DNA from 4 places in the Arthrobacter sp. 147(2020) genome. Region 2 is predicted to be linked to each of the others. Evidence: riboswitches for the same ligand, from Rfam matches in the RefSeq annotation. Region 2 holds a riboswitch; each other region holds the start of a gene.

What was found. Region 2 has a riboswitch for S-adenosylmethionine ahead of sfnG (dimethylsulfone monooxygenase SfnG). Riboswitches for the same ligand answer to the same signal wherever they lie in the genome.
Region 1: linked by a shared signal. The riboswitch ahead of HMI58_RS13370 (ABC transporter substrate-binding protein) and the one ahead of sfnG (dimethylsulfone monooxygenase SfnG) in region 2 are both predicted to bind S-adenosylmethionine.
Region 3: linked by a shared signal. The riboswitch ahead of HMI58_RS06480 (homoserine O-acetyltransferase) and the one ahead of sfnG (dimethylsulfone monooxygenase SfnG) in region 2 are both predicted to bind S-adenosylmethionine.
Region 4: linked by a shared signal. The riboswitch ahead of HMI58_RS10480 (MetQ/NlpA family ABC transporter substrate-binding protein) and the one ahead of sfnG (dimethylsulfone monooxygenase SfnG) in region 2 are both predicted to bind S-adenosylmethionine.

The regions. Positions count from the first base shown of each region.
Region 1 covers NZ_JABFOM010000022.1:22,815-30,631, reverse strand. The annotation lists gene HMI58_RS13385 (ABC transporter ATP-binding protein) at 1-1,541, opposite strand, end outside; gene HMI58_RS13380 (ABC transporter permease) at 1,555-2,448, opposite strand; gene HMI58_RS13375 (ABC transporter permease) at 2,476-3,435, opposite strand; gene HMI58_RS13370 (ABC transporter substrate-binding protein) at 3,441-5,117, opposite strand; SAM riboswitch class I at 5,196-5,284, opposite strand; gene HMI58_RS13365 (VOC family protein) at 5,432-6,601, shown strand; gene HMI58_RS13360 (low temperature requirement protein A) at 6,805-7,817, opposite strand, start outside.
Region 2 covers NZ_JABFOM010000001.1:90,935-98,751, forward strand. The annotation lists gene HMI58_RS00430 (ABC transporter ATP-binding protein) at 1-646, shown strand, start outside; gene HMI58_RS00435 (aliphatic sulfonate ABC transporter substrate-binding protein) at 798-1,841, shown strand; gene HMI58_RS00440 (ABC transporter permease) at 1,838-2,752, shown strand; gene acs (acetate--CoA ligase) at 2,743-4,719, shown strand; gene HMI58_RS00450 (hypothetical protein) at 4,787-5,482, shown strand; SAM riboswitch class I at 5,558-5,662, shown strand; gene sfnG (dimethylsulfone monooxygenase SfnG) at 5,669-6,826, shown strand; gene HMI58_RS00460 (O-acetylhomoserine aminocarboxypropyltransferase/cysteine synthase family protein) at 6,826-7,817, shown strand, end outside.
Region 3 covers NZ_JABFOM010000006.1:82,240-90,056, forward strand. The annotation lists gene HMI58_RS06475 (winged helix DNA-binding domain-containing protein) at 1-742, shown strand, start outside; gene HMI58_RS06480 (homoserine O-acetyltransferase) at 770-1,900, opposite strand; SAM riboswitch class IV at 1,920-2,054, opposite strand; gene HMI58_RS06485 (VOC family protein) at 2,197-2,838, shown strand; gene HMI58_RS06490 (CPBP family intramembrane glutamic endopeptidase) at 2,887-3,705, opposite strand; gene HMI58_RS06495 (DeoR/GlpR family DNA-binding transcription regulator) at 3,726-4,526, opposite strand; gene HMI58_RS06500 (class II fructose-bisphosphate aldolase) at 4,523-5,389, opposite strand; gene HMI58_RS06505 (1-phosphofructokinase family hexose kinase) at 5,386-6,396, opposite strand; gene HMI58_RS06510 (ROK family protein) at 6,393-7,352, opposite strand; gene HMI58_RS06515 (SIS domain-containing protein) at 7,358-7,817, opposite strand, start outside.
Region 4 covers NZ_JABFOM010000013.1:49,664-57,480, reverse strand. The annotation lists gene HMI58_RS10495 (dihydroxyacetone kinase family protein) at 1-488, opposite strand, end outside; gene HMI58_RS10490 (sugar phosphate isomerase/epimerase family protein) at 544-1,536, opposite strand; gene HMI58_RS10485 (GntR family transcriptional regulator) at 1,623-2,309, opposite strand; SAM riboswitch class IV at 2,443-2,560, shown strand; gene HMI58_RS10480 (MetQ/NlpA family ABC transporter substrate-binding protein) at 2,770-3,651, shown strand; gene HMI58_RS10475 (methionine ABC transporter ATP-binding protein) at 3,723-4,751, shown strand; gene HMI58_RS10470 (methionine ABC transporter permease) at 4,751-5,410, shown strand; partial or broken gene HMI58_RS10465 (MFS transporter) at 5,400-6,476, opposite strand; gene HMI58_RS10460 (TetR/AcrR family transcriptional regulator) at 6,631-7,215, shown strand; gene HMI58_RS10455 (TPM domain-containing protein) at 7,367-7,817, opposite strand, start outside.

The sequences.
Region 1 (7,817 bases), on a different contig from region 2:
TGCCGCATGACGCCAACGGTGGTGGAGATCCGTTCGACGACGTGAAGGTCGTGGGAAATGAACAGGTAGGTCAGTCCGAGACTGTCCTGCAGGCTCCGCAACAGGTCGAGTATCTGCGCCTGGGTGAGGACATCCAGGGCCGAGAGCGCCTCATCCAGAACCAGGGTCCGCGCACCCAACGCGAGGGCCCGTGCGATCGCGACGCGCTGGCGCTGCCCTCCCGATAATTCGTGGGGGCGCTTGCTGGCGAAACCGGGCGCAAGGTCGACCTGCTCAAGGAGTTCGCCGACGCGTCTGGCCCGCTCGGCCCGGCTACCGATGCGGTAGTTCAGGAGCGGCTCGCCAACGATGTCCCGGATGGGCAGACGGGGGTCGAGGGCCGAGTCGGGGTTCTGGTAGACCAGCTGCAGGTTCCGCCAGAGTTCGCGTTTCTGGCGGCGGGTGGCGGTTGTGACGTCGTCGCCGTGGACGCGAATCTGTCCTGCCCCCGGATCGAGCAGCCGGAGGATCAGGCGTGCGGTGGTCGATTTGCCGGACCCGGACTCACCGACTAGAGCAAAGGTGGTTCCCGCAGCGATGCTGAACGACACGTCGTCGACCGCCCGATGCACTTCGCCCGCCCTGCTGAAGTCACGGGTGAGGCCGGTGACCTCAATCGCCGGGGTGGCTGACGTGCGATCCAGTTCCAGTCCGGGCCGGGGCTCGGCCGGGAGGCGGTGCGGTGAGGCCTCGCGGAGCAGCCGCACCGTATAGTCCTGCTCGGGGGCGGCGAGGATGTCGCCGACAGGACGGTCCTCGACGATGCGGCCACGGTGCATCACCACGATGCGTACGGCGTGATCAGTGGCGACCGCGAGGTCATGGGTGACAAAGATCACCGCGGTGCCGAATTCCCGCGCCAGGCGTTCGAAGATGTCGAGGATCCTCGCCTGCACTGTGACGTCGAGCGCCGACGTCGGCTCGTCAGCGATCAACAGATCAGGTTGCAGGCTGAACGCGATCGCGATGAGCACACGCTGCTTCAGGCCGCCAGACAGCTCGTGGGGGTATTGCTTCAATCGTTCCTCCGGGCGGTCAATTCCCACCAGAGTGAGCAACCGGACGACGTCCGCCCTGACCTCCGCGCGTGATCGTCGCGGACCGTCTGGGTGTAGCCGGAAGACTTCGGCCACCTGGGACCCGATGGTCTTCACCGGGTCGAGCGATGCACCGGGGTCTTGCGGCACCAGCGAGATCCGAACCCCCCGGAGTCTTTCCAGGTCCCTTTCACTCGCGTCGGTGAGGTTCGTGTCCCCGAGCATGACGGATCCGGCTGTGCGCCGTGCAGCCGCTGGGAGCAACCCGATGATGGACTTCACCAGGGTCGATTTCCCGGATCCTGACTCACCGACCACTGCCACAATCTCACCACGCCGGATGGTGAGATCAGCGTCGTTGACGGCGGTCGTAGCGGTGGGGCCGTGCCCGTAGACGATCTCCAAGCCCTCGATAACGAGCAACGGATCACGCTCCGGGTAGGTAGCTGGTTCGCTGGTGTTCACAGTGTGCTCCTGGCTAGATACGGAAGGTTTTCAGAAGTTGGCGTCCCAGGGCGGCGAGCAGGACGACCGTCAGCACAATCACGACACCCGGCAGGGTGGTAAGCCACCACGCAGTGCCAAGGTACTGCCGCCCTTCGGCGATCAGCAGGCCCCATTCAGGGGTCGGTGGGGGAGCGCCGAAGCCCAGGAAGCCAAGCCCGGAGATGGCGAGGATGGCGGCACCGAGGTCTACCGCCAGCAGCGCGAGGACGGGCCCGCTTGCGTTTGGCAGAATATGGCGGACGACGACGGACCGGTAGGTGCCACCGTTAAGGAAGGACGCCTCAACGAAGTCGAGGTTACGCACCCGCAGCACCTCCGACCTGACCACACGGGCGAAGGACGCAACCGACGCGATGCCGATCCCGATCCCGAGCGAGATGGGGCCGGGGGAGAACGCGGTGACGATGACCAGCGATATCAGGAACCCCGGGACGGCGAGCAGCACGTCAACGAGCCGCATGGCCGCGGAGTCGGCCACCCGTCCTGCGGTGGCGGCGATCAGTCCGATGATCGTTCCCGCGACCAGCCCGATCACGACGGCCAGACCCGCGGTGAGAAGAGTCTGCCGGGTCCCGAATACCACCCGGGTGAAAACGTCACGACCCAAATGGTCAGTTCCAAACAGGTGGTGTGCGTCCGGAGCCCGGAAATTTTCGCTGGGCACCCCGTCGAACGGCGAATAGGCGGTGAACCATTCGGGGACTATGGCCCAGGCAGCGATCACGGCCAGGGGAAGCGCCGTCAGCCACAGGGACGGATTCCTCAGTCGCCGTCGACCGGAAGGGGAAGCTGGCGCGACAGCGGCAGGCTGCCCGGCACCGTCACGCACGGGTGCCCCGGCGGGGAAATCATGAGTAGTGGACACGGTGAAACCTCAATCGAAGGTAGATCATCAGGCGGTCAGGGCCCGTGGGGCGCCCTGCCCATTGCTTTTGAGGATGCGGGGATCGAGCAGCGGATACAGCAGGTCGACTACCAGGTTGACGACAACGAAAACCGAAGCCGTCAGGAGGACCAGCCCCTGCACCAGTGGCACGTCCTGGGTAGTGACAGCCGTCAGGACCACCGAGCCCAGACCGGATCGCGCAAAGACAGTCTCAGTGATCACGGATCCGGCGAAGAGCGTTCCGACGGTGATGCCCATGACCGTCAGTGCGGGGCCGGCCGCGTTCTTCAGGGCATGGCGGAAAAATATCCAGGACCGTGACGCACCCTTTGCGCGCAGGACATCGATAAACGGCTGGTCGTAGACCTGGTTCATGCTCTTGAGCAGCACCTGGGCCAGGGGCGCCGAGACAACCGCCGCAAGGACCAATACCGGTATGGCCAGGGACAGCACGGATCCATCGGGGAACAGCGACATCACTCCCCAGCGGATCGAGAGCAGATCCAGCAGCACCAGGCCGAGCCAGAACACCGGTACGGCAGCGAGCAGGGGCGGCAGGTTCACCAGGACCCGGCGGAGAATCGCCGACCGGGTCAGGGTGGCGGCGGCAACGACGATGACGGCCATCAGGCCGGCGACGATGAAGGCCGAGCCAGCCAAGGCAACCGTCGACCCGGCCACACCGCTGATCCGGTCCAGCACCGATTGTCCCGATGCCAGGGAGTAGCCGAAATTGCCCGACAGCACACCCACGAGTTGGTTCAGGTACTGCACCAACAGCGGCTGGTCATAGCCGTATTGGCTCTTCATCGTGTCGATTGCTGCCTGGTCCACCGCAGAATCTGCAGTCAGGAAGATGGTCACTGGATCGCTGGGCAGCAGTTGAACCGCGAGGAAAACCAGGGTGTAGGCGAGCCACACCACCAGGATCGCCTGGCCCACCCGTTGCGCGAGATAGCGGGCCACCGGTGCTACCCACCTGTCTTCCAGGCGCCCTGGAAGACAGGTGCCGTCCCCGAGGTGAACTCCACCCGGGTATCCCGGTGCGCGCCGTAGACTTGGACCTCGTCCCACAACACCAGGGAGTAGGCCTTATCCACGACCAGTGCGTGTTGCTCCGCGGCTAATAGTTCATCACGCTCCGGACCGGGCGTGGCGGCGCGTTCGGCGGCGAAAATCTCATTGAGTTCGTCGTCGCTGGTATGGGTCATGGTGTTATTGGCTGGCTCGAAGATGGGGCCGAGGCCTCCGTAGATGAACTGGCGGGTGCCGAAAAACTCGACCGAGGGGTCCGGCATCGCTGTCGCCAGGAAGGTGTTGTCGCCGGCCCGGTTGATCAGCTTCACACCGATCTCCCGCCACTGCTGCTCGATCAGCTCGAACGCGGGTTTGATGACCACCGAATTGTTGGAGCTGGTGACGGTGACTTCCAGCGCCACGCCGTCCTTCTCCCGAATGCCGTCCGCCCCGACTGTCCATCCGGCGTCGTCGAGCAGTTGCCTGGCCTTGTCAGGCTGGTATTCAAGTTCAGCGGACAGGTCAGTGAAGCCTGGTGCCTGACGGTTCAGCACCGACGCAGCGAGATCATAGCTGTCGGACAGGACTGTCTCCTTGAGGGACTGCCGGTCGATGCCGATCTGCAGGGCGCGGCGGACGTTCACGTCGTCGAGCTTCCCGCTCCCGATCCGGACCGCCGCCATATTCACGGTCAGGTCCACCCCCTGCGCGGGGAGGACCTGGTTCCCTGATGCCGCGAGGGTCCCCTCGTCCAGGGGCTGGAGGCCACGTGCCAGATCCACTTGCCCCGATTGGATCGCGCCCGCCCGGTGGGCGACCTCCGGCAGATACTTGATGACCACCTTGTCCAGGTAGGGGTCCCCCTGGTTCTCAGCCGATTCCGGAGCCCAGGCGTAGTCGGGACGCTTCGCCAGGACCACTTCCTCATCGGGCTGCTCCGATTCGAAGGTGAATGGTCCCGATCCGGAGATCTCGGCGATGGCTGATTGCCCGGCGGCGTCCAACTTCAGTGTTGCGGGGGAGACCAGCCCGGCAGTGACCGATGAGGTGGCGCGCAGGAAGTTGGCGTTGGGAGAGGTCAGGGTCACCCGGACCTGGTCTTCGCCGATCACCTCGGCCTTCTCGTAACCCGCGAAGTCCACGTTTGGCTGGATTTGGGCTGCTTCGATGCCCAGACCGAGGGCATCGAAGTTCAGCTTGACGGCTTCGGCGTCGAGCGGGCTGCCGTCGCTGAACGTGACACCGGGTCGAATGGTGAAGGTGAACTCGGTGGCGTCGTCGCTGCTGGAGAATTCGGACGCGATCCAGGGGACCAGTTCGGATGTACCTGCATCGAAATAGGTCAGGCGGTCCAGCACGCTGTTGAGCACATTTGATTTCTCATAGAACCGGGCGGACTGGGTCTGCCAGTTGTTGATCGGCGTCACCTCGGCGTAGACCAGGGTTCCTCCCTCAACGGGTTCGCCGGACACAGGGTTCTGCCCGGTAGCTGGGCCAGCGGCTGAACCGCAGCCAGCCAGGGCCAGCGCTGCGATCCCCAGCAGTGCTGTCAGACGGAGCGAGTGACGCGCTGGGACACGTCGTGGTGGGGTTCTGTTGGGGCGGGAAGTCATGCCGATCCTCTCAGTCATGATCGAGCTTCCCTATCCGCGCACGCTGAAGGATCGGACCCCAAAACGAGGGGGCGGAACCAACGGGGGATAAGGCTATCTCCATCGGTCCTGGCAGTAGCACCGGCCCCAAAGGGTGGTTGCTGCGGCTTCAACGAGCCAGGTCTCTCAGCCGCTCTGGATGGTTGTTCAGTCCCGGGGAGCGATACCCGAAAAGGACTATGGTGATCTAATCGCACAATGATTGGCCGATCAAGAACACCCTCGATCCGGACGACTTCCAACGAAACATTCGTCTCTGGAGATTGCAGGGAATGGGTTGTACAGTGCCGGGTATGACTGGGATCGGGACGGATTGGCGTGCGGTCGACGGCGCCTTCACGGCATGGTTCGACGCGCCATCGCTGAGCGAGGGTGCAGCGCTGGCGGGGCGCATCATGGAGCTCTCACCCGGTCAGGTGGTGGACGTCCGCGCGACAGGCGTGCGGGTCCGCGCCGATTCGGCAGACCACACCGGGGCGGTGTCCGCCGCGGCGCGTGACCTCGGGTTGGCCGCGAACACTGCAGGGCTGCAGCACGTGAATGTCGTGTTTGAATCAACGAACCCGTCGGCGCTCCGGACCTTCTGGCAGCGTGCGTTCGCCTACGTGCCCGCAGCGGACGGCGGTCTGGCTGATCCGCTAAAGCGCGATCCGGCACTGCGGATCCAGTCCACGGCCGAGGTCCGGCCCCTGAGAAACCGCATCCACCTCGACGTCGTACGGCCTGCCGAAGCGGTCGGACAGGCCGGTCTCGGCGAAGCCTCAGGGCCGTACGGGGTCTGTTACGCCGATCCCGACGGCAACGAGGTTGACCTGGTACCCGGCGGAGCGCTGGGTGAGGGGAGTGGGACCGCCGATTGGCTAGCGGTGTTCAGCGCTATGGCGTGCTACCGGACCACCTCACCACCACAGCAGCGCGACCTGGCCGCTGCAGCAGCGTCGCTGGCCGACGCCGCAGGCCTTCCCCTGGTGATCGACCTGAGACCCGGGCTGGTGATCCTGGACAGCGGCAAGGACCAGTGGGAAGACAACCCCGACGGCGTGGACTTCACTGACCTCGCCGTGAAACTCCAGGGCGCTGCACGCCGGCTCGGGGCAACTGCTGATCCGGCGCTGCCACGCTTTGCCCAACTGTTCCTCGACGCCGCCGATCTACCTCTGGTGCGGGCATTCTGGATCGCCGCGCTCGGATACGTCGCGGACCCGCGGGACGGGGTCAGCGATATTGTCGATCCTTTGCGTCTGAATCCGGTTCTGGTGTTTCAGGAACTTGACGCGACAGACGCTGATCGACGCCGCCAGCGGAACCGAATCCATGTTGAGCTTGCCGTGCCGTCGGATGCCGTTCACCCGCGACTCGCTGCGTGCCTCGCCGCCGGTGGCACGCTCCTTGAGGAGTCTGCTGGGCGCTGGCGTGTGGCCGATCCCGAGGGTAACGAACTGGTTATCGTCAGCGGATCCTAACAAGCCCGTTCTGCCCCTTCCGCCGCGTTTGATAAAGCGCCGATAATCTACATTATGTCAACTAATGAATGGATTCCCTACTCCGCTGCCCAGCGACTCGACTGTCGCCCTCGAATTTCAGGAGCCGGTTTTCGTTGTTTGGCAGACCACTTCGCAACTGGCAAAGCTGGATTCGGGTCCGCGCCTGGGCGTCGAGCAGGTGATCAGCGGACTGCCTGGTGCGTTCGGCGTCGGCGGTCCACGGCGTCGAAAACTGCTACGCCGATGAGAGGAAGAACCGCCCCCATCGCGGCGATGAAGGCGGGAAGGAGGAAGCTCACCGTTGCCAGCACCACCAGGGCTCCGATTCCTGCGAGATCAGATGGGGTGCGTCGGTCCAGTACCTGTCGGATGAGAAAGCCCCGTGCGGCAAGGAAGAGAGCCGGCCCACTATAGAGAAGAAGAACAGTTGATAGATCGGGGCGGATGGCCGGATCGTTGATCACAAGCTGATCACCCACCGCCACCAGGATCAAGCCTGCCAATAACAGGACCAAGGTGTTACCAGCCAAAATACCGGGCCGGAATTGATCATCGACGGACTTGAGCCTGTCCAGAATGTCCTGTTCGAGGCCATGAAAATAGCACCACCAAATAGCGACGCTTCCGGCCAAACTTATGGTCCCCGTCAGAAATATGAAGGGATCCTGCAGGTTGCCTGCAATTGCCAGGCCGGTTGAAAGGATCGTCTCGCCGAGCGCGATCAGGTAGAACAACCCGAACCGCTCGAAGATCCTCTCCCCCGGCAGCGGAACACTGCCTCCTTCGGTCTTTCGCCCAGGCAACCGGTGCGCAAGCATATGGCCGCCAAGATCGATTGCGGCAGCGAAACCCCAGAACATCAAACGCAGCTCCGGACCGAAGAAGACGCCGGCAATCCAAAACGGCGCGCTCATCCACCCCCAGATCAGAGTGCGCACGAAATGGCTGTGAGTGGTGCGGTCAAGTCCGGCAGTGAGCATCCAGACACCCCGGCCCAGCTGGACCAGGAGATAGCTTCCAGCAAAGAGCCAGCCGAACGCGCCAAACGCTGATCCGATTGAGGCGTTCATAAACAGCGTGACAAGCATGACGACCAGGAGCATCCATTGCACCTCAAGCCGCGAAGTGTCCAGTAACGTCGCGGACCAGGTCGTGTACACCCACACCTTGTAGACCGCAAGCAGAAGCACAAATG
Region 2 (7,817 bases):
CGGGCCCAGCGGGTGCGGGAAATCCACCCTCCTGCGGGCCGCAGCAGGCCTGGACGCCCTCAACGCCGGTTCAGTGGTGATCGACGGTACCGAGGTCCGCGGCATTGACGAACGCTGCGCGGTCGCTTTCCAGGAGCCACGCCTGCTGCCATGGCACACCCTTCAGGCCAATGTGGCGATCGGTCTACCCAAAGCATCGAGCGCCAGCGAGGGCAAGGCCAAAGTTGCCGAGCTCCTGCAGCTGGTGGAGCTCGACCAGTTCGCCAAGCACCGCCCGCGGGAAGTCTCCGGCGGAATGGCTCAGCGGGCCTCCCTGGCCCGGGCGCTGGCCCGTAACCCAGGGGTCCTCCTCCTCGACGAACCGTTCGGCGCCCTGGACGCTCTCACCCGGATCAAGATGCAGGACCTCCTGCTCGACATCCATAAGGCCCAGCCGACCACGGTATTGCTGGTCACCCACGACGTCGATGAGGCGCTGCAACTGGCCGACCGGATTGTCGTCCTGGGTTCCGACGGGGATCAACCCGGTGCCACGATCACCGAGGTCCTCACGGTCCCGGGAGACCGACCCCGCGACCGCAACTCGGCTGACCTCGGCCGAATGCGCAGCTCCCTGCTGGCCTCCCTCGGAGTGACCGGCCACTAGGCTGCGCCTTCCTGGCTTTCCTCTGCGGCCCCCGGCCTCCCGGCGCCGCGGTTTCGCGCACCCCCGGCACCCGTGCCGCACCCAGAATTACCGATCTGTTTACAGTCCCATCCACCCCGTCCCCCAGGACTTGTCTCACCAAAGGACCACCATGAACCGCCAGCCATCTCACCTCCCCCGCCGCAGCGCACTGGGCGCAGCCTCCCTCGCCGTCGTCGCCTCCTTCGCCCTGACCGGGTGCATGGCTGGTGAGGACGCCGTCGGAACCGCCGGTCCGGCGGGCGGCGAGCTGAACATCGACTTCGCCACCTACAACCCTCTGTCGCTGGTCATCAAGGAACAGGGCTGGCTGGAGGATGAGCTGGCGGAGGAGAACGTCACCGTCAACTGGATCCAGTCCGCCGGGTCCAATAAGGCCAATGAGGCGCTGCGTGCCGGGGCGATCGACGTCGGGTCCACCGCCGGATCGGCCGCTCTGCTCGCCCGCTCCAACGGCTCACCGATCAAGACGATCGACATCTACTCCCAGCCGGAATGGGCCGCCCTGGTCACCAACGCGGATTCGGGTATCGAGGAAATCAGCGACCTGCGCGGCAAGTCGATCGCCGCCACCAAGGGAACGGACCCGTACTTCTTCCTGTTGCAGGCGCTCGAGGCTGGCGGGGTAGATCCCTCCGAGGTGACGGTGCAGAACCTGCAGCACGCCGATGGCCGCGCCGCGCTGGCCAACGGATCGGTCGATGCGTGGTCCGGACTCGACCCGATCATGGCGTCCGCCGAGCAGGACGGCGCCACCCTCTTCTTCAGGGACATCGACTTCAACACCTACGGGTTCCTCAACGCCACGGAGGAGTTCCTTGAGGAGTCCCCCGAACTGGCCCAGACCGTAGTGAATGCCTACGAGAAAGCCCGCGAATGGGCTATCGAGAACCCCGAAGAGACGGCGGAAATCCTCGCCGAAGTGGCGGGGATCGACGTCGAGATCGCCAACGCCGTCATCATCGACCGCACCAACCTGAGCGTCGACCCCGCCCCGGGGGACGCACAGCGCGCCGTGCTGGAGAAGATCGGGCCGGTATTCGTCGAATCCGGTGACGTCTCCAGCCAGGAACAGGTCGATGAAGCGCTGGACACCCTCTTTGATGACTCCCTGGTGCGCAATGCGGACCCCGCGGCGATTGAGGCCTCCTCATGACCCATCAGGGGAACCCGTACGTGACCGGGAACAGTGTTACGGCAGTGAGCAAGGCCGGTTTAGAGGCCTCAGGCTCCACCGTGACAACGGCAGACGCCACCCAGCCGCCGCCCGAACGGGGTGGGCCGGCACATGGATGGTCCCAGACCGGCCCGCTGCGGCGTGGCTGGGTGCGTCTGCTCCTCGGGCTGATCCTGCCGGCACTGATCATCACCGTCTGGCAGCTGAACTCGGTCACCGGCCTGTTCAGCTCCGTGCAGGTCCCGCCACCCGCGGCGGTCTTCAACGCCGCCGTGGAACTGATCCAACGTGGTGAATTGTGGACGCACATCGGGATTTCCACACAGCGGGTACTGCTGGGCTTCACCTTCGGTGCGGCCCTGGGCCTGGTGATTGGTTCACTGGTGGGGTTGTCCCGGATCGCCGACGCCCTGTTGGCCCCGACCATCGGGGCGTTGCGTGCCGTCCCGTCGCTGGCCTGGGTGCCCCTGCTGATCCTGTGGATGAAAATTGGTGAAGATTCCAAGATCACCCTGATCCTCATCGGCGCCTTCTTCCCCGTGTTCACCACCGTCTACATTGCGCTACGCCACGTGGACCGGAACCTGGTCGAAGCTGGCCGGGCGTTCGGGCTCAGCGGCTTCAAGCTGCTGACCACTGTGCAGCTCCCGGCCGTGATCCCCGCCGTCTTCTCGGGCCTGCGTCTGGGCCTCGCCCAGGCGTGGCTGTTTCTGGTCGCCGCGGAACTGATTGCCTCTTCCCTGGGGCTCGGCTATCTGCTCAGCGATTCACAGAACAATGGACGGGTGGACAGAATCTTCCTGGCCATCATCCTGTTGGCCATCATCGGCAAGACCACCGACGCCCTGCTGGGGATCGCCGAGAAGTGGGCGGTACGACGATGGGCGTAAGCCTGCAGGACGCCGACCCGCTCACCGAGGCAGAGCATCTGAACTTCTGGGACCGGCAGGCACGCCGGCTCGACTGGGCCACCGAATGGTCGACCGTGCACAGCTTCGCTCCGGCCCGCCCGGTTCCCGGGCGTAATGCCGGTGGGAACGATGACGGTGACGACGTCGAACTGACAGTCCCGGTGATCGAATGGTTCGCCGGTGGCCGCCTGAATGTGGCCCACAACTGTGTGGACCGGCACGTCAGAGCCGGATTGGGGGCCAAAGTTGCCCTGCACTTCGAGGGCGAACCCGGCGACCGGCGCACCGTCACCTACGCGGACCTGCAGGACGAGGTGTCGCGGGCCGCCAACGCGTTGCTCGCGCTGGGGATAGGCAAGGGCGACCGGGTGGTGATCTATCTCCCGGTTCTCGTGGAAACTGTGGTGATCACCCTGGCGTGCGCCCGGATCGGGGCGGTCCACTCGCTGGTGTTCGGCGGCTTTTCGGCCGAGGCGCTCCGGTTCCGGGTCGAGGACACCGGCGCCAAGCTCCTGGTGACCACCGACGGGCAGTACCGTCGCGGGGTTGCTGTACCCGTGAAGGCCAACGCCGACCAAGCCGTGGCCGGATCAGACACCATCGAACATGTCCTGGTGATCCGCCGCACCGGCGACGACGTCGAGTGGACCGAGGGGCGCGACGTGTGGTGGCACGACGTCGTCGACTCCGCCTCCCCGGAGCACACCCCTGAGGCGTTCGACGCCGAGACACCCCTGTTCATCATGTACACCTCCGGGACCACAGGAAAGCCCAAGGGCCTGGTCCACACGTCCGGCGGCTACCTCACCCAGGCGTCCTGGAGTTTCGAGTACCTGTTCAGCCATCCCGACCCCGAGTTGCGGGAGCGTGATGTCCACTGGTGCACCGCCGACCTGGCCTGGGTCACCGCCCACACCTATGAGATTTACGGACCACTCTCCAACGGCGCCACCCAGGTGATCTTCGAGGGCACTCCCAACACTCCACACCCGGGCCGGCACTTCGAGATCATCGAACGTTACGGCGTGACCAGCTACTACACGGCACCCACACTGATCCGGTCCCTGATGGGCTGGTTCCCGGACGGCGCCCCAGCCAGCTACGACCTGTCCTCGATCCGGTTGCTCGGCACGGTCGGCGAAGCCACCAACCCCGAAGCGTGGCGCTGGTTCAGGGAACACCTCGGAGCGGGCACCGCACCAGTCGTGGACACCTGGTGGCAGTCCGAGACCGGCGCCACCATCCTCTCCCCGCGTCCGACCGACGCTTCGTTCAAACCGGGGTGCGCCTCTCGCGCCCTCCCTGGAGTCAGCACCAGGATTGTCGACGACGCCGGCCACCCCGTGCCCGTCGGTGAGCAGGGCCTGATCGTGGTGGACCGCACCGGCCCGGCGATGGCCCGGACCGTGTGGGGTGACCCGCAGCGCTACCTCGACTCCTACTGGCGGAAGTTCGCTGCGCAGGGCTGGTTCCTCGCCGGAGACGGCGCGAGGTACGACGACGACGGCGACACCTGGATCCTCGGGCGGGTGGATGACGTGCTCAATGTGTCCGGTCACCGGCTGTCGACTATCGAGATTGAATCGGCCCTGGTGGCCCACCCGTGGGTGGTCGAGGCAGGAGTCTGCCCGGTATCCGACCCGCGGACCGGACACGCCATCGCCGCGTTCGTGGTCCTGTCCCCCTCGGCGGGCACAAATCCCGCTGCCGGGGAGGACGTGGGCCGGGTGCTGCGGGACCACGTAGCAGCCGTGATCGGACCGATCGCGAAACCGGCCGCCGTCGTCGTCGTCGATGATGTCCCCAAGACCCGGTCCGGCAAGATCATGCGGCGGCTCCTGACCCAGCTGTTCGAAAACACTGCACTCGGTGACACCACGTCGCTGCAGAACGAGGGGTGCGTGCCCGGGATTGCGGCGGTCCTCGCCGCCCGCCCGGACAGGTGAGCAACACATCCCACCGGGCGGGTCCAGCGTTTGGCGGTGATACCGCGCCTGTGATCGGGTTAAGACCATGAGCGTTGACCAGGATGAACAGAAGCGGCGCGAGGACCGGCTGGCAATAACCCGGATCGTGCTCCGGCCCACCGGAACGCCCCTCCCCCTGGCGTTCATGGGGCTGGCAGTGGCGACCATCGGAGTCAGCGCACTCCAGTTGGGGATCGTCCCGGCCCGGGAGGAACAGATTATTGCGCTGGGGATCCTGGTGCTCACGGTGCCGCTGCAGCTGTTTTCCTCGGTGATCGGCTTCGGTGCACGCGATCCGATCGCCGGGACGGGCATGGCCATGGTCGCCGGTACCTGGGCGCTGATCGCGGTGGCGATGCTTGTCACCCCGGACGGCGCATCGCTTTCCGCGCTGGGGGTACTCCTGATTACCGCGGCGCTGGCCATGCTGGCGCCGATCCTGGGCGCGAAGGGCAAACTGGTGGCCGCAGCGGTGCTGGCTGGTTCAGCCCTCCGGTTCGCCATCACCGGCGTCGCGCACCTGACCGGCTCGGACGGCTGGGAAACCGCCGCCGGAATCTTTGGTTTCGCCCTCGGCGCGTTGGCGATCTACGCGGCAATTGGCTTCGAGACGGAGGAGGCCGGCGGGCCGTTCCACCTCCCGCTGCTCCGCCGCGGATCGGGCACCAAACCGCTGGCCGACGACATGGGTGAGCAGGTCGAAGGGATTGCCCGGGAGGCGGGCGTGCGCCGCCAACTGTGAGAGCCGCATTCCGCCAAACGCTGCAACGGAGAGCAACAATGTTGGTCCACCGTGATGGTGCTGTCACACTGGTGGAGACCATCCCGAGCGGTTGAGAGATCTGGCTCATTGACACCGCAGCAACCCTGGCCACTGCCTACGGCAGTGACATTAGGGTGCTAATGCCAGGCACGATGGAGGACCAATATGGCTATTGACCTTTCCCAACCCCTGAAGTTTGCGTACTGGGTTCCCAATGTGAGCGGTGGCCTGGTGGTCTCCACCATTGAGCAGCGCACCAGCTGGGACTTCGAGTACAACAAGAAGCTGGCCCGCATCGCGGAGAACGCCGGCTTCGAGTACGCCCTCTCGCAGACCCGGTACGCTGCGAGCTACGGGGCAGACAAGCAGCACGAGGCGACGTCGTTCTCGCTGGCCCTGCTCGGTGCGACCGAGAAGCTGAAGGTAATCGCCGCTGTCCACCCCGGCATGTGGCAGCCCGGCGTCCTCGCGAAGTTCATCATCACCGCTGACCACATTTCCAATGGCCGGGCGGCCGTGAACATTGTGTCGGGCTGGTTGAAAAGCGAGTTCACCGGCTTCGGGCTCCCCTGGCTGGAGCACGACGAAAGGTACGTCCGCACCGAGGAGTTCATCAGGATCCTCCGCGGCCTCTGGACCGAGCAGAACTTTTCCCAGTCCGGAAAGTACTACAACATCACCGATTTCACCCTCAACCCGCCACCGGTTGACGTTCCCGGACGGCCGCATCCGGAGGTCTTCTTCGGCGGGAACTCCACTGCCGCGCAGGCCACCGCTGGCCGGGTGGCCGACTGGTACTTTTCCAACGGCAAGGACCTTGAAGGATTCAAGGAGAACATCGCCGGTGTGCAGGCCTCCGCGGCCGATGCTGGGCGGCACCCACGGTTCGGGCTGAACGGGTTCGTGATTGCCCGCGACACCGAGAAGGAAGCCCGCGAGACCCTCCGGGAGATTGTGGCCAAGGCGCACAAGCCCGCGGTCGAGGGGTTCCGCGACGCCGTCCAGGAAGCCGGAGCCTCCACCAAGGACGGTAAGGGCATGTGGGCGGATTCCTCCTTCGAGGACCTGATCCAGTACAACGACGGTTTCAAGACCCAGCTGATCGGCACCCCCGAGCAGGTTGCCGAGCGGATCGTCGAGTACAAGAAGATCGGCGTGAACCTGATGCTGACCTGTTACCTCCACTTCCAGGAGGAGGTCGAAGCCTTCGGCAAAGACATCCTCCCCATTGTCCGCGAGCTTGAGGCGGACCTCGCCCGTAAAGAGGGCCTGGATTTCATCATCGACGACGTCACTCCCGAGAATATTAAGGCAGGTGTCTAATGGCTGACCGCAGCTTCGGATTCCGTACCCGTGCCCTCCATGCTGGAGGCACCCCCGACTCGGCCCATGGTGCCCGGGCCGTCCCCATCTACCAGACGACTTCCTTCGTGTTCAAGGACACGGCCGACGCCGCCAACCTCTTTGCGCTGCAAAAGTACGGCAACATTTACTCCCGGATCGGTAACCCCACGGTCGCCGCCTTCGAGGAGCGGATCGCGTCCCTGGAGGGAGGCATCGGGGCGGTCGCGACGGCGTCGGGCATGAGCGCTGAATTCATCACCTTCGCCGCCCTGTGCCAGGCGGGCGACCATATCGTCGCCGCTTCTCAGCTGTACGGGGGCACGGTCACCCAACTCGACGTGACCCTGCGCCGGTTCGGTATCGACACCACCTTCGTCCCCGGCACTGATCCCGCCGACTACGCGGCAGCCATCCAGGACAACACGAAAGCGGTCTACGCCGAAGTGATTGCCAACCCGTCGGGCGAAGTGGCCGACATCCAGGGCCTGGCGAAGATTGCCCACGACGCCGGAGTGCCGCTGATCATCGACTCCACCCTGAGCACTCCCTACCTGATTCGCCCGATCGAACACGGCGCTGACATTGTGATCCACTCGGCGACGAAGTTCATCGGCGGGCATGGGACCACCCTGGGCGGCGTCATCGTCGAGGCCGGTACCTTCAACTGGGGCAATGGCAGGTTCCCCACCATGACCGAACCGGTTCCCTCCTACGGGAACATCCAGTGGTGGGCGAACTTCGGGGAGTACGGGTTCCTGACGAAGCTGCGCACGGAGCAGCTCCGGGACATCGGCCCGTCCCTGTCCCCCATGTCCGCCTTCCAGCTGCTACAGGGCGTGGAGACACTGGCCCAGCGGATGGACGAGCACCTCTCGAACGCGCAGGCGGTCGCCGAGTGGCTGGAGAACGATCCGCGGGTGGAGTACGTGAACTACGCCGGACTGCCCTCCCACCGCCACTTCGAGCGGGC
Region 3 (7,817 bases), on a different contig from region 2:
CGAACACCATTCCCGGAAGGAGCTGGCCGCCCACCTGCGGGCGGCGGGGCTCCCCACCACCGGCATCCCGCTGGCCCAGCTACTGATGGAGGCCGAGCTGAGCGGGATCCTCGTCAGCGGCACACCACGCCCCGGGACGACGGGCGTGCTCACCCACACCTACGCGGCCTTCAGCCAACGGGTCCCGGCGGGGCCCTCGCTGGACCGGGACGAAGCGCTGCATCAGCTCGCGGTCCGGTACTTCTCCAGCCGCGGGCCGGCGACCGTCAAGGACTGTGCCGCCTGGTCCGGACTTCCGATGTCGGACATCCGGCGGGGGCTGGACGAGGCCGCCGACACCTTCGAGACCAGCCGGATCGAGGGAATCGACTATCTGCACCTTCCCGACGTCGGCCCGCAGGGGCTCACCGGTGAGGAACCTGGAAAGACGACGCCGGGCCGGGTGGACCTGGTCCAGTGCTACGACGAGTACGTGATGGGATACTCGGCGACCCGGTTCCATCTGGGCGGGAAGGCCCCAACCCCCGGGCGGGCGCAGGACGGCATCCCCAGCCATCTGGTGCTGCTGGATGGCCAGCTGCGCGGTCACTGGAAACATGAGGTGACGGCGGCCGGCGCGAGCATCCACACCCACCTGTTCGCCGACTTCCCGGCAACGTCCCGCAGTGAACACGAGGCGGCACTGCGACGGTACTCGCGCTTCCTCGGGGTGGCAGGCGAGGTGCGCCTGGTCGATCACTGAGCCGACCGGGCCCGGCGTCGTCCCGGGCTAGGAGTAAAAGGCCTCCCGCAGCCTGCCGTCGAGCTGGCCGACCTCGGTGAGGAACGCGTCGTGGCCGATCGGCGAGGTGATCAGGTGCACTGGTACCTCACCGGGCAGCGAGTCCGCCAGGAGCTGGGACTGGCTGGGATAGTAGAGCCGGTCCGAGTCCACCGCGGCAATGAAGAACTGTGCCCGGGCCGACCGCAACGCTGAGTGCAGCGAGCCACGGTCGCGGCCCGCGTCATGCCCCATCAGCGCTTCGGTCAGCGCTACATAGCTGTTGGCGTCGAAGCGATCCACCAGCTTGTCCGCCTGGTGGTCCAGGTAGCTCTCCACCTGGTAGCGGCCACGTGCCGCCGGATCGGTGGAGCCGAAGGGGGTCTCGCGACCCTGGGGCGACCGGCCAAACCGGTACTCAAGTTCGGGCTCGGACCGGTAGGTGATGTGGGCGATACGCCGCGCCAGTCCCAGCCCGGCGGTGGGCCCGCTGCCGGGATAGTAGTCGCCGCCAGCGAACCCGGGATCCAGGCGGATGGCCGCGAGCTGGGCCTGGGCGAAGGCGATCTGTTCAGCGGAGCTCGCCGCAGTGCACGCGATGACCGCGCATCGTTGAACCCGGTCCGGGTACGTCAGCGCCCACTCAAGCGCCCTCGCCCCGCCGAGGGACCCCCCGAGCACCGAATGCCAGGTCCCGATTCCCAGTGCATCCGCGAGCAGCGCCTCGGCCTGCACTGAATCCCGCACCGTCAGGAAAGGGAACCGCGACCCCCACGGGACGCCGTCGGGATCCAGGCTGGCGGGGCCGGTGGAACCGTAGCACCCGCCGAGCATGTTGATCGACACGGCGAAGTACCTGGTGGTGTCGATGGTCTTGCCCGGGCCGACCAGCTGGTCCCACCAGCCGTCCTCGTCCGAATCCCCCCGGGCCACGTGGGAGCTGCCGGTCAGCGCATGCTGGATCAGGACTGCGTTGGAGGCGTCCTCGTTGAGGGTGCCCCAGGTTTCGTAGGCGAGGGTGAGCTCCGGGAGATACCCCCCGGTTTCGCAGGTGAAGGAGCCCAGGCTGCGGGTCCGTACCACCCCGTCCTGCTGGGAATGGATGGTGCTGCCCTGTTGGGTCGTGTGAAGAGATGTCACTGAAAACCGCCCGCCTCGAAGTCCGCGCTTGCGCCGGACACCTTGCCCACCGCCTGGTCGTCACCCGGGGCACCCCGCCGCGAAGGAGGGTTGCCGTCCAGCAAGCCGGGGCTCTGGTGGAGCGGCAATCCGCTCCGTGCTGGCACTCGTGACCTGCTCCTAGATAACCCGAAGAAGCCGTCCGGGTGCAAATATATGAACGCGGCGGTCATGCTGGCTGCCGCCGTAGCGCGGCCCCGGAGGAGGTTAGGGTACCCTAAGTCGAGACACACATCACAAAGTGCAAAACTAGGGCCATGCGCTTGGACCATGTCTCATATGCTTGTGAACCCGACGGCCTCGTAGCGACAGCGGGGAGGATTTCCGCTGCCTTGGGGATCGAACCGGTGAAGGGCGGTGTCCACCCCCGCTTCGGCACGCGAAACATGATTTTCCCCCTGCTGAATGGCCAGTACCTTGAGGTGGTCGAGGTGCTCAACCACCCCGCGTCGGACAAGGCACCCTTCGGCCAGGCGGTCCGTGCGCGCTCCGAAGCCGGCGGAGGCTGGATGGGCTGGTGCGTCGCGGTCGATGACCTCGCCCCGTTTGAGCAGCGGCTTGGCCGCAGCGCGGTCCCCGGGAACCGCAAGTTCCCTGACGGACAGGAACTGACCTGGCAGCAGATCGGTATCAAGGGTTTGATCGCCGACCCTCAGGTGCCCTACATGTTGAGGTGGGATGACGGGACCGAGGCGCTGCACCCGTCGCAGGCCCGCCCGACGACGGTCCGGCTCGACTCGTTGACCATCGCAGGTTCACCCGACAGGATCGCCGAATGGCTGGGCACCCCCGCCACCGATCCCCTCGATGGTGTAGCGGTGAGGTGGGTGGCCCCGAACGGCACCCCCGGCGTGATGTCGGTGACTTTCGAGACCGCCAGCGGCCTGGTGGAGATCTAGCTCCTCCTCACGCGCCGGATTCTTAGGTCCTTTCCTAGGCCGGGGTTCCTAGTCGCCGATCCCGATCGCCGACCCGAAGAGCGCGAAGCCCACGAAGCCCGCAATGTCCAGCAGGGCGTGGGCGATCACCAGCGGCATCACCCGCTTGACGCGGGTGTAGGCGTACCCGAAGATCAACCCCATGATGAAATTGCCGATAAACGGCCCGAACCCCTGATACAGGTGGTAGCTGCCCCGCAGCAGTGCGCTGCTGACAATGATGACTGGCATCGACCAGCCGAGGTGGCGCAGCCGGTGAAACAGATACCCCACCACAATGACCTCTTCCACCACAGCATGGCGTAGTGCCGACAGGATGAGCACCGGCACCGTCCACCAGTAGGCGTCGAGCGCGGCCGGTTCGATCGCCGTCGTGATGCCCAGCGCCCTGCCGCCCGCGTATACGCCCAGCGTGCCGGCACCGATCAGGACTGCCAGACCAAAGCCGAGCCCGAAGTCCACCCGGGGCCGGCTGAAGGTGAAGCCCAGCGTCCTGAACGCCGACTTTCCGGGCTCTGTGAGCAGGAACAGCACCAGGAACACCGGGATCAGCGCAAAGAAAATGCCCAGGAGCTGGTAGGTGAGGTCGAAGTACTGCCGGTCGTTGAGCACGGGGTTGAGCCGCGTGGTCTGGGCCGCCAGCGGGGCCTGGCTGAGTTTGTCGAGCAGGTTCACCACGGCGTAGACCGCTGACTGGCCGAGGGATAACCCCAGGACAATTGCGATCTCCGCGGTGATCCGGCGGCGCTGGCCGGACGAGGAAGTCCCGGCGTCGCCGGGGGCGGGCCGTGCGGACGGGTGGGTGGCATCGGTGGGCATGGCAGCCATCCTAGTGGGAGCTCCTGTGGCTAGTCGGTGGCCACCATCGGCGCCACGATCACCGTGGTGCCGTGGTCCTCGAACGACTGTCGCTGGGCGTCGGTGATCCCAGAATCGGTGATCAGGTTGCTGAAGGTGTAGCCGGTCATGGTGGCGAAGCAGCGGGTGCCGATTTTCGATGAGTCAGCGACCACGTAGGCGGTGGTTGCCCGCTTGGCGACCATCGCGTTGACTGCCGCCTCGCCCTCGTCACTGATGGTGGGGCCAACGATCGGGTCCAGGCCATTGACCCCGACGAATGCGAAGTCAAGGGCTACCCGCTGCAGCACCGCGTCGGCATAGGATCCCACCAACTCGTAGGAGCGCGGGTTGACGATCCCGCCGGTGACCATGATCTTGAAGTTGGGCCGGACCACCAGCTGGGCCGCGATATTGATCGCGTTGGTCACGACCGTCAGGGTGGGTTTGGTGGAGGGTTCCATCAGGTCGCTGCGCTTGCTCAGCGCCGAGGCGATCGCAGTGCTGGTGGTCCCACCGCAGAGCCCGATCACCGCTCCCTTGGGAATGAGGTCACTTGCTGCCTGGGCAATGGCCCGCTTCTGGTCCGCGTGGGCGTCCCTGTTGTAACGCCCGGGCAGGTCGTACGCGACAGCCTCGATGCTGGCACCCCCGTGGGTGCGGGTCAGCAGCCGTTGCTCAGCGAGGCTGTCCAGGTCCCGCCGGGCGGTCGCTGGTGAGACCTTAAGCTTGGTGACGATCTCCTCGACGTCCACCTGGCTGGCCACTGCCAGCAGGTCAAGGATGGCGTTGAGCCGTTCTGCACGTTTCATGGTGTCTGCCCCTTCCCGGGTGCTGTGCCCGCGGCGGCGAACAGGGTGAGCAGGCGGGCCGCCTCAGGTTCGATGGCGGCGCGTCCGGCGGCGAGGTACTTGCGCGGGTCGACCGCTGACGGGTTGTGCTCGAGGTATAGGCGGACGGCATGGGTGGCCAGCTGGTTCAGGTGGGTGGAGACGTTGATCTTCGTCATTCCGGCCCGGATTGCCGCGGTAAGGTTCGCGTCGGAGACCCCCGATGATCCGTGGAGCACTAGCGGCACCTCAAGGACTGACTTCAGGGCAGCGATGAGCACCAGGTCCAGTTCGGCGCTGCGCTGCGTCATGGCGTGGGACGAGCCGACGGCGACGGCCAGGGCGTCCACGCCCGTTGCCGTCACGAAGGACGCGGCCTCCCCCGGGTCGGTGCGGACCCCCGGCGCGTGGGCGCCGTCCTTGCCGCCGATCCGGCCCAGTTCGGCCTCCACGTACACGCCGCGTTCCCGGGCGTAGGCGGCAACCCGGGAGGTGGTGGCGACGTTGTCGTCGAACGGCAGCGCGGCGCCGTCGTACATGACCGAGCCGAAGCCCAGGTCCACGGCGGCGAGGGCCAGCTCGGGGTCCTCGGCGTGGTCCAGGTGCACGGCAACCGGCACGCTCGCCGACCGGGCGACCGCGAGCGTTGCCAGGGCGATCGGCTCCAGCCCCCGGTGGTATTTGACGCAGTTTTCGGAGATCTGCAGGATCACCGGGAGTCCCGCCGTCTCGGCGCCGGCCACCAGCGCTTCGGCGGTTTCCAGGTGGATCACGTTGAAGGCGCCGAGGCCCGCCCCTGAGGCAACAGCCGCGGCCATCAGATCGCGTGTCGGTGTGAGGGTCATGGTTGGGGCTCCTGCTGTGCGTGGGGGCTCGGGGGTCGGTCCTGGGTGATGGTCACTGCTTCGATCAGCTCCGGGTAGCTGTCGTGCAGCTCTCCCGCTGCCGGCATCAGGACAGCGGCGGCCGACCAGGCGGTGGCCAGCCGCAGCAGAGTCTCGTCGCGGTGCCGGGAGGCTGCGGTGTCCCAGGCACCGGTCGCGCCCGAGGCCAGCACGACGGCGAGGGCGGCGACTGAGGCGTCCCCAGCACCGGTCGGGTTGCCGTCCACCCGTGGCAGTGACGCCCACAGGGTGGGGCTCCCGGTCCGGTGCAGGGCCATGCCCTCCTCCCCGCAACTGACCACCACCGCACCCGCACCACGGTCCAACAGTTGCCGGGCGCCGTCGTCGAGGGTCGTGGCGCCGGTGGCTGCCAGCAGTTCGTGGTGGTTGGGTTTGAGGAGGTCCGCACCGGCGTCGGCCGCCGCCAGCAGCGCGTCGCCGGAGGTGTCGATGAGACTGGGAATGCCATGCTTCCGGGCACGCCGCACAAGGGAGGGGTAGAAGTCTACCGGCGCGCCGTCGGGCAGGCTGCCGGATCCGACCAGCGCCCCGGCACCGTCGAGCTGGGCCTCGAACGCCGCGGAGAACGCCTCCCATTCGGTGTCCGTCAGGGGGCGCCCGGTCTCGTTGAAGATGCTGGTCTGCCCGGCCTCGCCGTCGACGAAGGCCATGCTGCGGCGGGTGGCGGCCGCCGTCGGGGTCAGCATGTGTGGGACCCCGCTGGCGACGAGTTCTTCCCGGAACTCGGTGCCTGACAGACCACCGACCGGTGCCAGTGCAACGGTCCGGTATCCCGCCTGGTGCAGGACCCGCGCAACGTTGAGCCCCTTGCCGCCGGCGCGCAGCAGGGGCTGGCGCACCCGGTGGGATGATCCGGGGATCAGTCGCGGCACCGCATAGGTCAGGTCGACCGCCGGGTTCGCCGTCACCGTGATGATGGTCCCGTGGGGGCGCAGGTCCCCAGTCATGGCGTATCCAGGAGGCTGCGGGCGCGCAGTGCCGCGCCGATCAGGCCGGCGTCCTGGCCCATCCGCGCCTCCAGAAGGACCGGTCGCCGGTGGAAGGAGAGGTTCCTGTCGACCTCGCGGCGCAGCGGGCCGAGCAACGACTCACCGGCCTGGGCCAGCCCGCCGCCGATCACCACAGCCTCGGTGCCGAGGATAGCGACCAGTTGGCTGATGCTGAAGGCCAGCGCCGCGACGGCGTCGTCTATCACCTGGCGGGCGACCGGATCCCCCGCGGCTGCGGCGTCGAACACGCCCCGCGCACCGGTCACCGGTTGGCTGCTCTGTTCTGCATAGCGGCGGGCGATTGCTCCCGCTGAACCAACGGTTTCCAGGCACCCGACCACACCGCAGGTGCACGGCAGCCCGCCGGGCACCTGGGCGTGCCCCAGCTCACCGGCATATCCGCCGGCCAGCACGCGTACTCCCCCGCAGAACACGGCGCCCGCGATCCCGGTCCCGATGATCATGACGACGACGTCCTCGAGCCCGCGGGCAGCGCCGAAGCGCATCTCGGCGTCGCCGGCAGCGCCGACGTCGTGCGCGTAGGTGACCGGAAGACCGGTGGCGTCCTGGAGGCGCCGGACAAACGGGAAGTCGCGCCAGCCGAGGTTCGCTGAGTAGATTCCGACGCCGTTGATCTCATCAACCAGTCCCGGAGCGATCAGCCCGATGGCGCCGATGCGGTGGGCTGGCCAGGCGGCGCGGTAGTCGGCGAGCACCTCGGCCGCGCGTTCCACGATGCTCTCCCCGGGGACCTGCGAGGGTGCCGGAGTGGGGGTGCGCCGGATATCGAGGAGGGTCCCGTCCGGATCGGCAAGGGCCGACTTCAGGTCGGTGCCGCCCACGTCGATGGCCAGCACCAGGTCCGTCAGGGGTGCTGGTGCCGGGTCCGCCGTCGTCGCCGGGTGGTGGGTCATCGGTACTAGGAGTCCAGGATCACTGAGCGGGTGAGGTTCCGGGGCAGGTCCGGGTCCAGCCCGCGGGCACGGGCCCGGGCGAGAGTGATCTTGTGGATCAGGGCCAGGTCGGCCAGCGGGTGGCGCCCGGTGTGGATGAAGTCGGCACCCGTGGGTGCGACGTCGTCGGCGAGCCCCGCCACGTCGTCGCCGAACAGCCACACCACCCGGCCCGGGGCGGCGATCGAGATGGGTCCGTGGCGGTATTCCTTGGCGGGGTAGGACTCGGTCCAGCCCTGCACTCCCTCACGCATCTTCAGCCCCGCCTCGTGCGCAAGCCCCACGGTCCAGCCGGTCCCCAGGAAGGTGAACTGCTCGGCGTCGAGCAGTTCGGGACTGAGGTCCATCTCCAGTGCCGCTGTCGCATCGGTGATCGCTCCGCCCAGGTCGATGTCCAGTGACGCCAGCAGGTAGGCGAGGGCTGCG
Region 4 (7,817 bases), on a different contig from region 2:
GCGGCGGCGCCGGCGACCTTGAACACGGTCAGGTCCCCGGCGATGCCGCGGCGCTTCTCCAACTGGTCGATGGGGGCGCTGGCAATGTCATCGGTGACCACCACGGTGCGCGTCTCAATGCCTTCGGCGTTGAGGCGCAGCTGGGCCTGGTCGAAGTGTAGAACGTCGCCGGCGTAGTTGCCGTAGCTGAGCAGCACCCCGCCGCCGTTGTTCGCGGCACGGGCCACCCGGTAGACCTGTCCCGCGGCGGGGGACGCGAACATGTTGCCGCAGGCTGACCCGGCGGCAAGGCCTTGGCCCACCAACCCGGCGAAGGCAGGGTAGTGTCCGGAGCCGCCGCCAATAACCAGGGCAACCTGGCCCTCGTCCATTTCGGTGGAGCGGACCACGCCGCCGTCTACGCGGGCAACGTACCGGCGGTTGGCCGCAGTGAAGCCGTCAAGGGCATCATCGGCGAAGGTGGCGGGGTCATCAAAGATGCGTGTCATCATTCCTCGTTGAATCGATGTGTCCCGGCTGGGCCGGGCGGACTAATGGGATGCGTTAGACCGAGGCGCCGCGTGGCTGCTGCCGGCCCTGCGCCACGAGCGGCTGCCCGAGCGCGTAGTCCACGGTCTTGGGGAGGATGCGGTTGCGCAGGTAGTCCTGGTTGGACGCTGACACGCTGAGGCCGTCTCCGCCGTAGTGCTCGGCGCAGATGATGCCCTGGAACCCGTGTGCCAGCGCGGTGCGGAAAGCCTCGCGGTAGCTGATCACGCCGGATTCGAGAGGAGCGGGGATGGCCACGAACTGGTTGCGGGCCAGGTTCTCGTCCCGTGTGTAGTTCTTGACGTGCCAGTAGTTGGCGTAGGGAACGGTCTTGGCGATCATTTCCTGGATGGACTCGATCGGGCGGTGCAGGCGTACCAGGTTGCCCAGGTCCGGGTTCAGGCCAACGTTGGGCAGATCGATGTCCTGCACCAGCTGGGCGGCGGAGTCGCCGGTGCCCAGATAGGTGTCTTCGTAGAGTTCGAGGGAGAGCAGCAGGCCCAGGTCGGCGGCGTGGTTGCCGAGTTCACGGAGGCGGGTGACAGCCTTCTGCCAGACCTCGGGATCGTTGACCGGGTCCTTGTGACCTTCGACGGTCCAGAACCACAGCTGCTTCTTCTGCTCGGCGGTCAGCGCCTGGTGCAGTCCGAAAGAGACCACTTCGCAGCCCAGCTGCGCGCCGGCCTCGAGGGTGCGGTGGCTGTAGGCGAGGTTGTCTTCCCAATTCTGCTCGTCGATGACGCTGCGGCGGATGGCGGAGATGGCGGGTGCACCCACTCCCACTTCGGTGGCAGCGAGCTTCAGCTCGTCGAGGCGTTCGGTGGACAGGTCCCCGGGCTTGATCCAGGTGTCGAAGAAATCGACGTTGTCGAAGCCGGCGTCGCGCACTTCGGTGAAGACGCTCTTCCAGACCTCTGGGTCCGCGTCCTGCATGGACCCGGAAGAAGTCTCGTGCGGGAACTGAAGCAGGGCGGCCGTGATGGGCCAGGTGTCAGCTGTATAAACCATTAGTCACTCCATTGTGTAATCGTATTTCCTATAGGATTGTCGATCACACGCCGAGAGTCAAGGGTTCCGCATCAGGACGGGAAGTTCTAGGGGTGCTCTGCGCTGTCCAGGATGGACCGCTGCTTGACGCCATTGAGGTGGGCAACCATCGCTGCGCGGGCCGCGGCAGCGTCCCCCGCCGCGAAAGCATCGAGGATGGCGGTGTGCTCAGCGATGGCGTTGTCGGCGTCGGTGACGCCCAGGCCGGCGAAGAACCTGAAGCGCTGCACCTGGCCGCCGAGGGTGCGGTAGGCGTTGAGGATGAAGGGGTTGCCGGTGTGCTCGGCGATCAGACGGTGGAAGTCCTCATCAGCCTTCCAGTATTCGCGGAACTCAGCGTAGGAGGCACCGGTGGGGGCATGACGTAGATCCTCGATGGTCTGCTTCAAGTCGTCGACCAGCTGCGGAGTGCTCCGGGCGCAGGCGAGCTCGGCGTTCACGGGTTCGATCATCAGCCGGGCATCGACCAGCTGTGCCAGCTCGGGCGCGGTGAAGAGCGGCGCCACCTTGTAGCCCTTGAGCGCAACGCGGCGCACCATGCCGGTATGTTCCAGACGGGCCAGCGCCTCGCGGACCGGGGTGGGGGAGACATCCAGGTCACGGGCGATGCCGTCAATGCTGAGGTTCGCCCCTGCTTCCAGCCGGCCGTCGATCAGCCAGGACATGAGCTCCTCGTGGACATGATCGGCGAGCACCTGACGGTTCAGGGTGCGGCGGGGAGCGGCGGCGGACATAGATAAATCCTATAGGAACTACCGATACAGGTCGGCGGGCATGAATTCCTGAAGGTCTCCGGAAGGTCATTTATGACGATCCTTTTCGCTAAATTTTTGACCCGGTGAATTATCTGCTTTAGGTTGAACTCAGAATCAAGAGTTCAACCAATGGCTCCCTGGCCGGTTGAACAGCAACCCTCTCCCGTAGTGGGGTGCTTCAGGTGAAGATTCGGCCGCCGGAACAAGTCCCCGGATGGCAAGTACGGCGTATCCAGGAGTACCCACAAAGGTCTCGGCGATACCGCCCGCAATCTCGAAGCGAGCCAGTATGTAACACCCGAGGAATCCCCACCCGATTGTCGCTGCAGTTTCCGCAGCGCATTCGCCTCCCTTTTCTTTAAGCCGATCCAGCAGGAGCCTCCGGCCGATTTCGCCTGCCCGCTGGACTTTTTCCAATATCCCGTTCAAAGGAAAATCAATGAATTCCCGCAAACTCCTGTCCCTTGCCGTGGTCCCCTTTCTGGCCCTCACCGTCGCCTGCGGTTCGTCGGAAGGCTCCGACTCCGGCACTGAAAGCATCAGCCTCGGCGTCGTCGGAGCCAGTGACCCGGAATGGGGGCTGCTGACCGAAGCCGCGGCGGAGGAGGGCATTGACCTCGAGGTCATCGACTTCGCCGAGTACACCCAGCCCAACCCCGCCCTGAGCGAGGAGGAACTTGACCTCAACCAGTTCCAGCACCTGGTGTACCTGGCCCGCTACAACGTCTCCAGCGGTGAGGAGCTCACCCCGATCGGGTCCACGGCGATCTACCCCCTCGGTCTGTACTCCACCCAGTACGGGTCGGTCGACGAGATCCCCGAAGGCTCCACTGTCGCCGTCCCCAATGACGAGAGCAACCTCGCCCGGGGTCTGCTCGTGCTCCAGTCCGCTGGACTGGTGGTGCTCGACGGCGGTGGCAGCGCCTTCTCGACCATCGACGACATCGACGAGGAGGCCTCCAAGGTCACCGTCACCACCCTCGAAGCCTCGCTGACCCCTACGTCGCTTCCCGACGTCGCCGCTGCGATCATCAACAACGACTTCGTGCAGGACGCGGGGCTGAACTTCGAGGACGCCATCGCGCAGGACGACCCGACGGATCCCGCCGCCGTGGCGTACGTGAACGTGTTCGCCGCCCGCGCCGGTGAGGAGAACAACGAGACCTACCAGAAGCTGGTGAGCATCTACCAGGAGAACCAGGAGGTGCAGGACGCCGTCCAGGAGACCTCAGGTGGGACGGCCGAGTTCCTGGTGGTCACTCCCGAGGAACTGCAGTCGACCCTCGACACCGTTGAGGAAGACACCGCAGCCCAGGGCTGACCAGGCCCGCCAACTCCTGCGGCCGGCCGGCGATCCCGGCTGGCCGCAGGGCTCTTCCGACAAGGAACACCATGCCCCTCATCTCTTTGCAGGACGTCACCAAAAGCTTCCCTCCGGGGCGGCGCGGTGGCGATCCCGTGCGCGCTATCGACAACGTCAGCCTCGACATCGAGGCTGGCGAGATCTACGGGATCATCGGATACTCGGGTGCCGGCAAAAGCACCCTGGTCCGGCTGATCAACGCGCTGGAAAAGGCGACCAGTGGCACGATCATCGTCGACGGACACCAGGTCACCAACGTGCCGGACCGCCAGCTACGCAAGCTGCGCCTCGACATTGGCATGATCTTCCAGCAGTTCAACCTGTTCAACGCCAAAACGGTCTGGAACAACGTGGCCTACCCGCTCCGCGTCGCCGGGAAAAGCCGGGAGGAAATCCAGGCCCGCGTCACTGAGCTCCTCGACTTTGTGGGGTTGGCCGACAAGGCGTCGAACTACCCTGAACAGCTTTCCGGGGGCCAGAAGCAGCGCGTCGGGATTGCCCGGGCGCTGGCCACCTCACCGAAGATCCTCCTGGCCGATGAGGCCACCTCGGCGCTGGACCCCGAGACCACCCATGAGGTGTTGCGGCTGCTGCGCCGGGTCAACGAGGAACTCGGCATCACCATCGTGGTGATCACCCACGAGATGGACGTCATCCAGACCCTCGCCACCAAGGTGGCGGTGATGGACGGCGGGCGGATCGTCGAGCAGGGCGACGTGTTCGACGTCTTCTCCAACCCGCGCCAGGCCTCATCCCAGCGGTTCGTCTCCACAGTGGTCCGGGGCATCCCGGCACCCGACGAGCTTGCCGCACTGCGCGAACGGCATGCCGGGCGGATCGTCACCTTCTCCTTCCGCGACGGCGACTCATCCCAGGCATCGGTGTTCCTTGAACTCGCCGCCGCAGGGGTCGAGTTCGAGCTGATCTACGGCGGGATCAACGACATCAGGGGCCGCGCGTTCGGGCATCTCACCCTCGCCCTCACCGGACCGGGAGCCTCGATCGACGCAGCACTCGCCAGTCTCGCCGCCCGCACCACTGTGAAGGAGCTCAGCTGATGGATTCCGTCATCGACCTCTCCCCGGAACTGTGGGTTGCCACCTACGAGACCCTCTACATCGTTGGGTTCAGCCTGTTCTTCGGTGGCCTCGGTGGGCTGCTCCTCGGGATCGGCCTGTACACCACCCGAGCGGGCAGCATCCTGGGGAACAGTGCCGTGTTCGGCACCCTGAATATCATCGTCAACATCTTCAGGCCCATCCCGTTCATCATCTTCCTGGCCGCGGCGCAACCCCTGGCCCGGGCGGTCACCGGGACCGGTATCGGCAACAGTGCCATCATCTTCACGCTGTCGCTGGCGGCCGCATTCGGGATCAGCCGCATCGTGGAGCAGAACCTGTTGACCGTGCAGCCCGGCGTGATCGAGGCAGCGCGCTCGGTCGGCGCCGGCCGGCTCCGGATCATCCTGACCATCCTGATCCCGGAAGCCCTGGGTCCGCTGATCCTTGGCTACACCTTCATCTTCGTGGCCCTGGTCGATATGTCGGCGGTCGCCGGGTATGTGGGCGGTGGCGGCTTGGGTAACTTCGCCATCCAGTACGGTTACCGGCAGTTCAACCCCTGGGTCACCTGGGCTGCGGTGATTGTGATTATCCTGCTGGTGCAGGCGGTCCAGTTCCTGGGGAACGTGCTCGCCCGGAAGGCGCTCAGACGGTAGCTTTCGACGTCGACACCTTGGCCTCCGCCCGTGGCCGGGGCGCCGGTTTCAGCACCCCGAGCAGGCAGATCACCGCAGCGATGGCGAAGGCCGCGGGAAATCCGAGCCTCTCGATCAACGAGCCGGTCAGGGTTGCCCCGACCGCCTGTCCGAGCACCAGGCCGGTGAAGAGGATCGACGTTCCGGCGGCGCTGTGCGTGGCCGAGTGGGTGGCCCAGATAATCAGTACCGAGGTGGCGGCGGTGTAGGCCAGGCCAAACAGCGCTGCGGCTGCGAAACTGAGGGGCAGGTTCTGGGGTGCCAGGGCGAACACGCCCGTTGCGGCGGCCACGGCGACGACGGTGGCCAGCCATGTGGTCCGGAGGGTGTGCCGGGCCAGCCACGGTGCCGTCAGCACAGCGCCCGCTCCGCCGACGCCGAGCGCAATCCACGCTCCGGCCGACAGGGTCACCGCCATGCCCTGATCCTCGAGGAGGGTGCGGCCGTGCACCCAGATGGCTGACGCGCCCACTCCGAAGCTGAACGCCGCCACGATCGGGTGCCACAGGGCGCGCAGTTCGGCGCCCGTCCTTGCGGGGCTGGCCCGCTGGTCGTCCGTTGCTTGTGCAGGCACTGGAGTATCCCGCGACCGGTCGGTCCTGAGCACGCCGATCAGGGCGCCGAGCGCGACGACGGCGATCAGCGCCCACGCCAGTCGCCAGGAGGAGGCGACCACCAGGGCCAGCACGCCAGCGATCACCACGCCGAAGCCGGTCCCCGAGTTCACCACCGACTGCACTTTGTTCTGCTGGGCGAGCGGGATATTGCGGCGCACCAGTTCCACCAGTGCCGGCGAGGCAAAGCCGGCGCCCATCCCCGCAATCAGCACTGCCGCGGCGAGAAAGACGGTGTTCTGCGCGGCGGCAATTCCTGCGCTGCCCGACGCCGCAGTGGCGCCGGCGAGGATCGTCACGAGGCGTGGCCGGGTTGGCGCGAATCGGAACCCGATCAGAGCCGACACGCAGTAGATCACCGACGCACCGGAGACCAGCAGGCCACCGACCGTCGGCGTCAAGGCGAACGCTGCGGAGAACGAGGGAGAAACAGTCCGTAGCCCAGGCGGGCCAGGCCGTAGGTGGCGGCGATTAGCGCCAGCGCCATCACCGAAAAGCGAGGGCTAGCTGTCGGCAGTGAGGACTGTAACGTGCGTTTCATTGAAACGAACGTTATAGGATGGAGGCATGACTGCACAACCCAGCGCACGGGAACGCCTCCTGGAAGCCGCCGAAGATCTGGCCTTCACCCAGGGTGTCGCAGCCACTCCGGTGGACGTGATCCTGAAGCAGGCGAACGTTGCTCCGGCCACGCTGTATGCCCACTTCGGCAACAAGGAGGGGCTCATCATCCAGGCGCTGCAGCGCCGTCTGGGCCGCTGGGATGAGGCCTGGCGGCTGGCGGTGGACGAAGCATCGACGCCTCGGGACCGCCTCGTGGCGCTGCTGCCCGCCCTGCAGAACTACCGGGAGAGCGTCACTCCCGCTCGGTGGTGCGCATTTCTCGGTGTCGCTGCCGAGTCGCCCCAGCCGGGCGACGCCCTGCAGGAGACGCTGGCCAGTGACACGCACCTCCTCAGTACCCGTCTGCGCGAACTGGCCGTCCCGGTGGTGGGGCCAGCGGGTGCTGATGCTTTGGCGGAGCAATTACTCCTCATCTATACGGGGGTGCTGGGGATGATTCTCCGCGGGATGGCGACCGTTGACGCCGTCGCGCTGGGACTGAAAACCTCGCACCTCGCGATCGACGCCGCCGTCAACCAGCCGGCATGACACCTGGGTTTGGCGCCGGACGCTAGGGTCCCCGTTCGCTGGCCCGTGGTCGGGAAAGTCTTCCCCGCCAATTCCGCCCGTTTCGTAGAACGCCTCGACGAACCCCCGTGCCTCGGCCGTCAGGAGTCAACAGTTCGAAGTCATCCAGGCGTCAGTACTTGCCGGATGCTCCGCCGCCGGTGAAGCCGCCGCCCCCGCCGAACGACGAGCCCGCCTGAGTGCCGGTACTGGCCCCCGAATACAGTGCCGGGTTGGCGATATACAGGGGGAGCCAGGTCGGCGGGTAGTTCACGGCGTCGTCGCCGCGATTGCTGTAGCGGTACTTGCGGTACGCCTTGCGTTGTTCTTCGGTGAGGCGGAAGGTCGGATCCTTCTCTTCGGCCTCCCGGATCTCGGCGTCGGCCACCCGACGATGGCGGCGGGAGTCGACGGTGATAGCGGAGATGATGATGCCCAGCAGGGCGGTGATCCCTCCGACGACCCACGCGAGGAGTGCCCAGTTGAATGGTTCCTGCACCGGCTCCTGCCCGTCGGCGTACAGGTAGATCTGTTCGACCGCCTCGGTGAGGCCTTCGGCATACTGTTCATCGGCGAACGCCGGT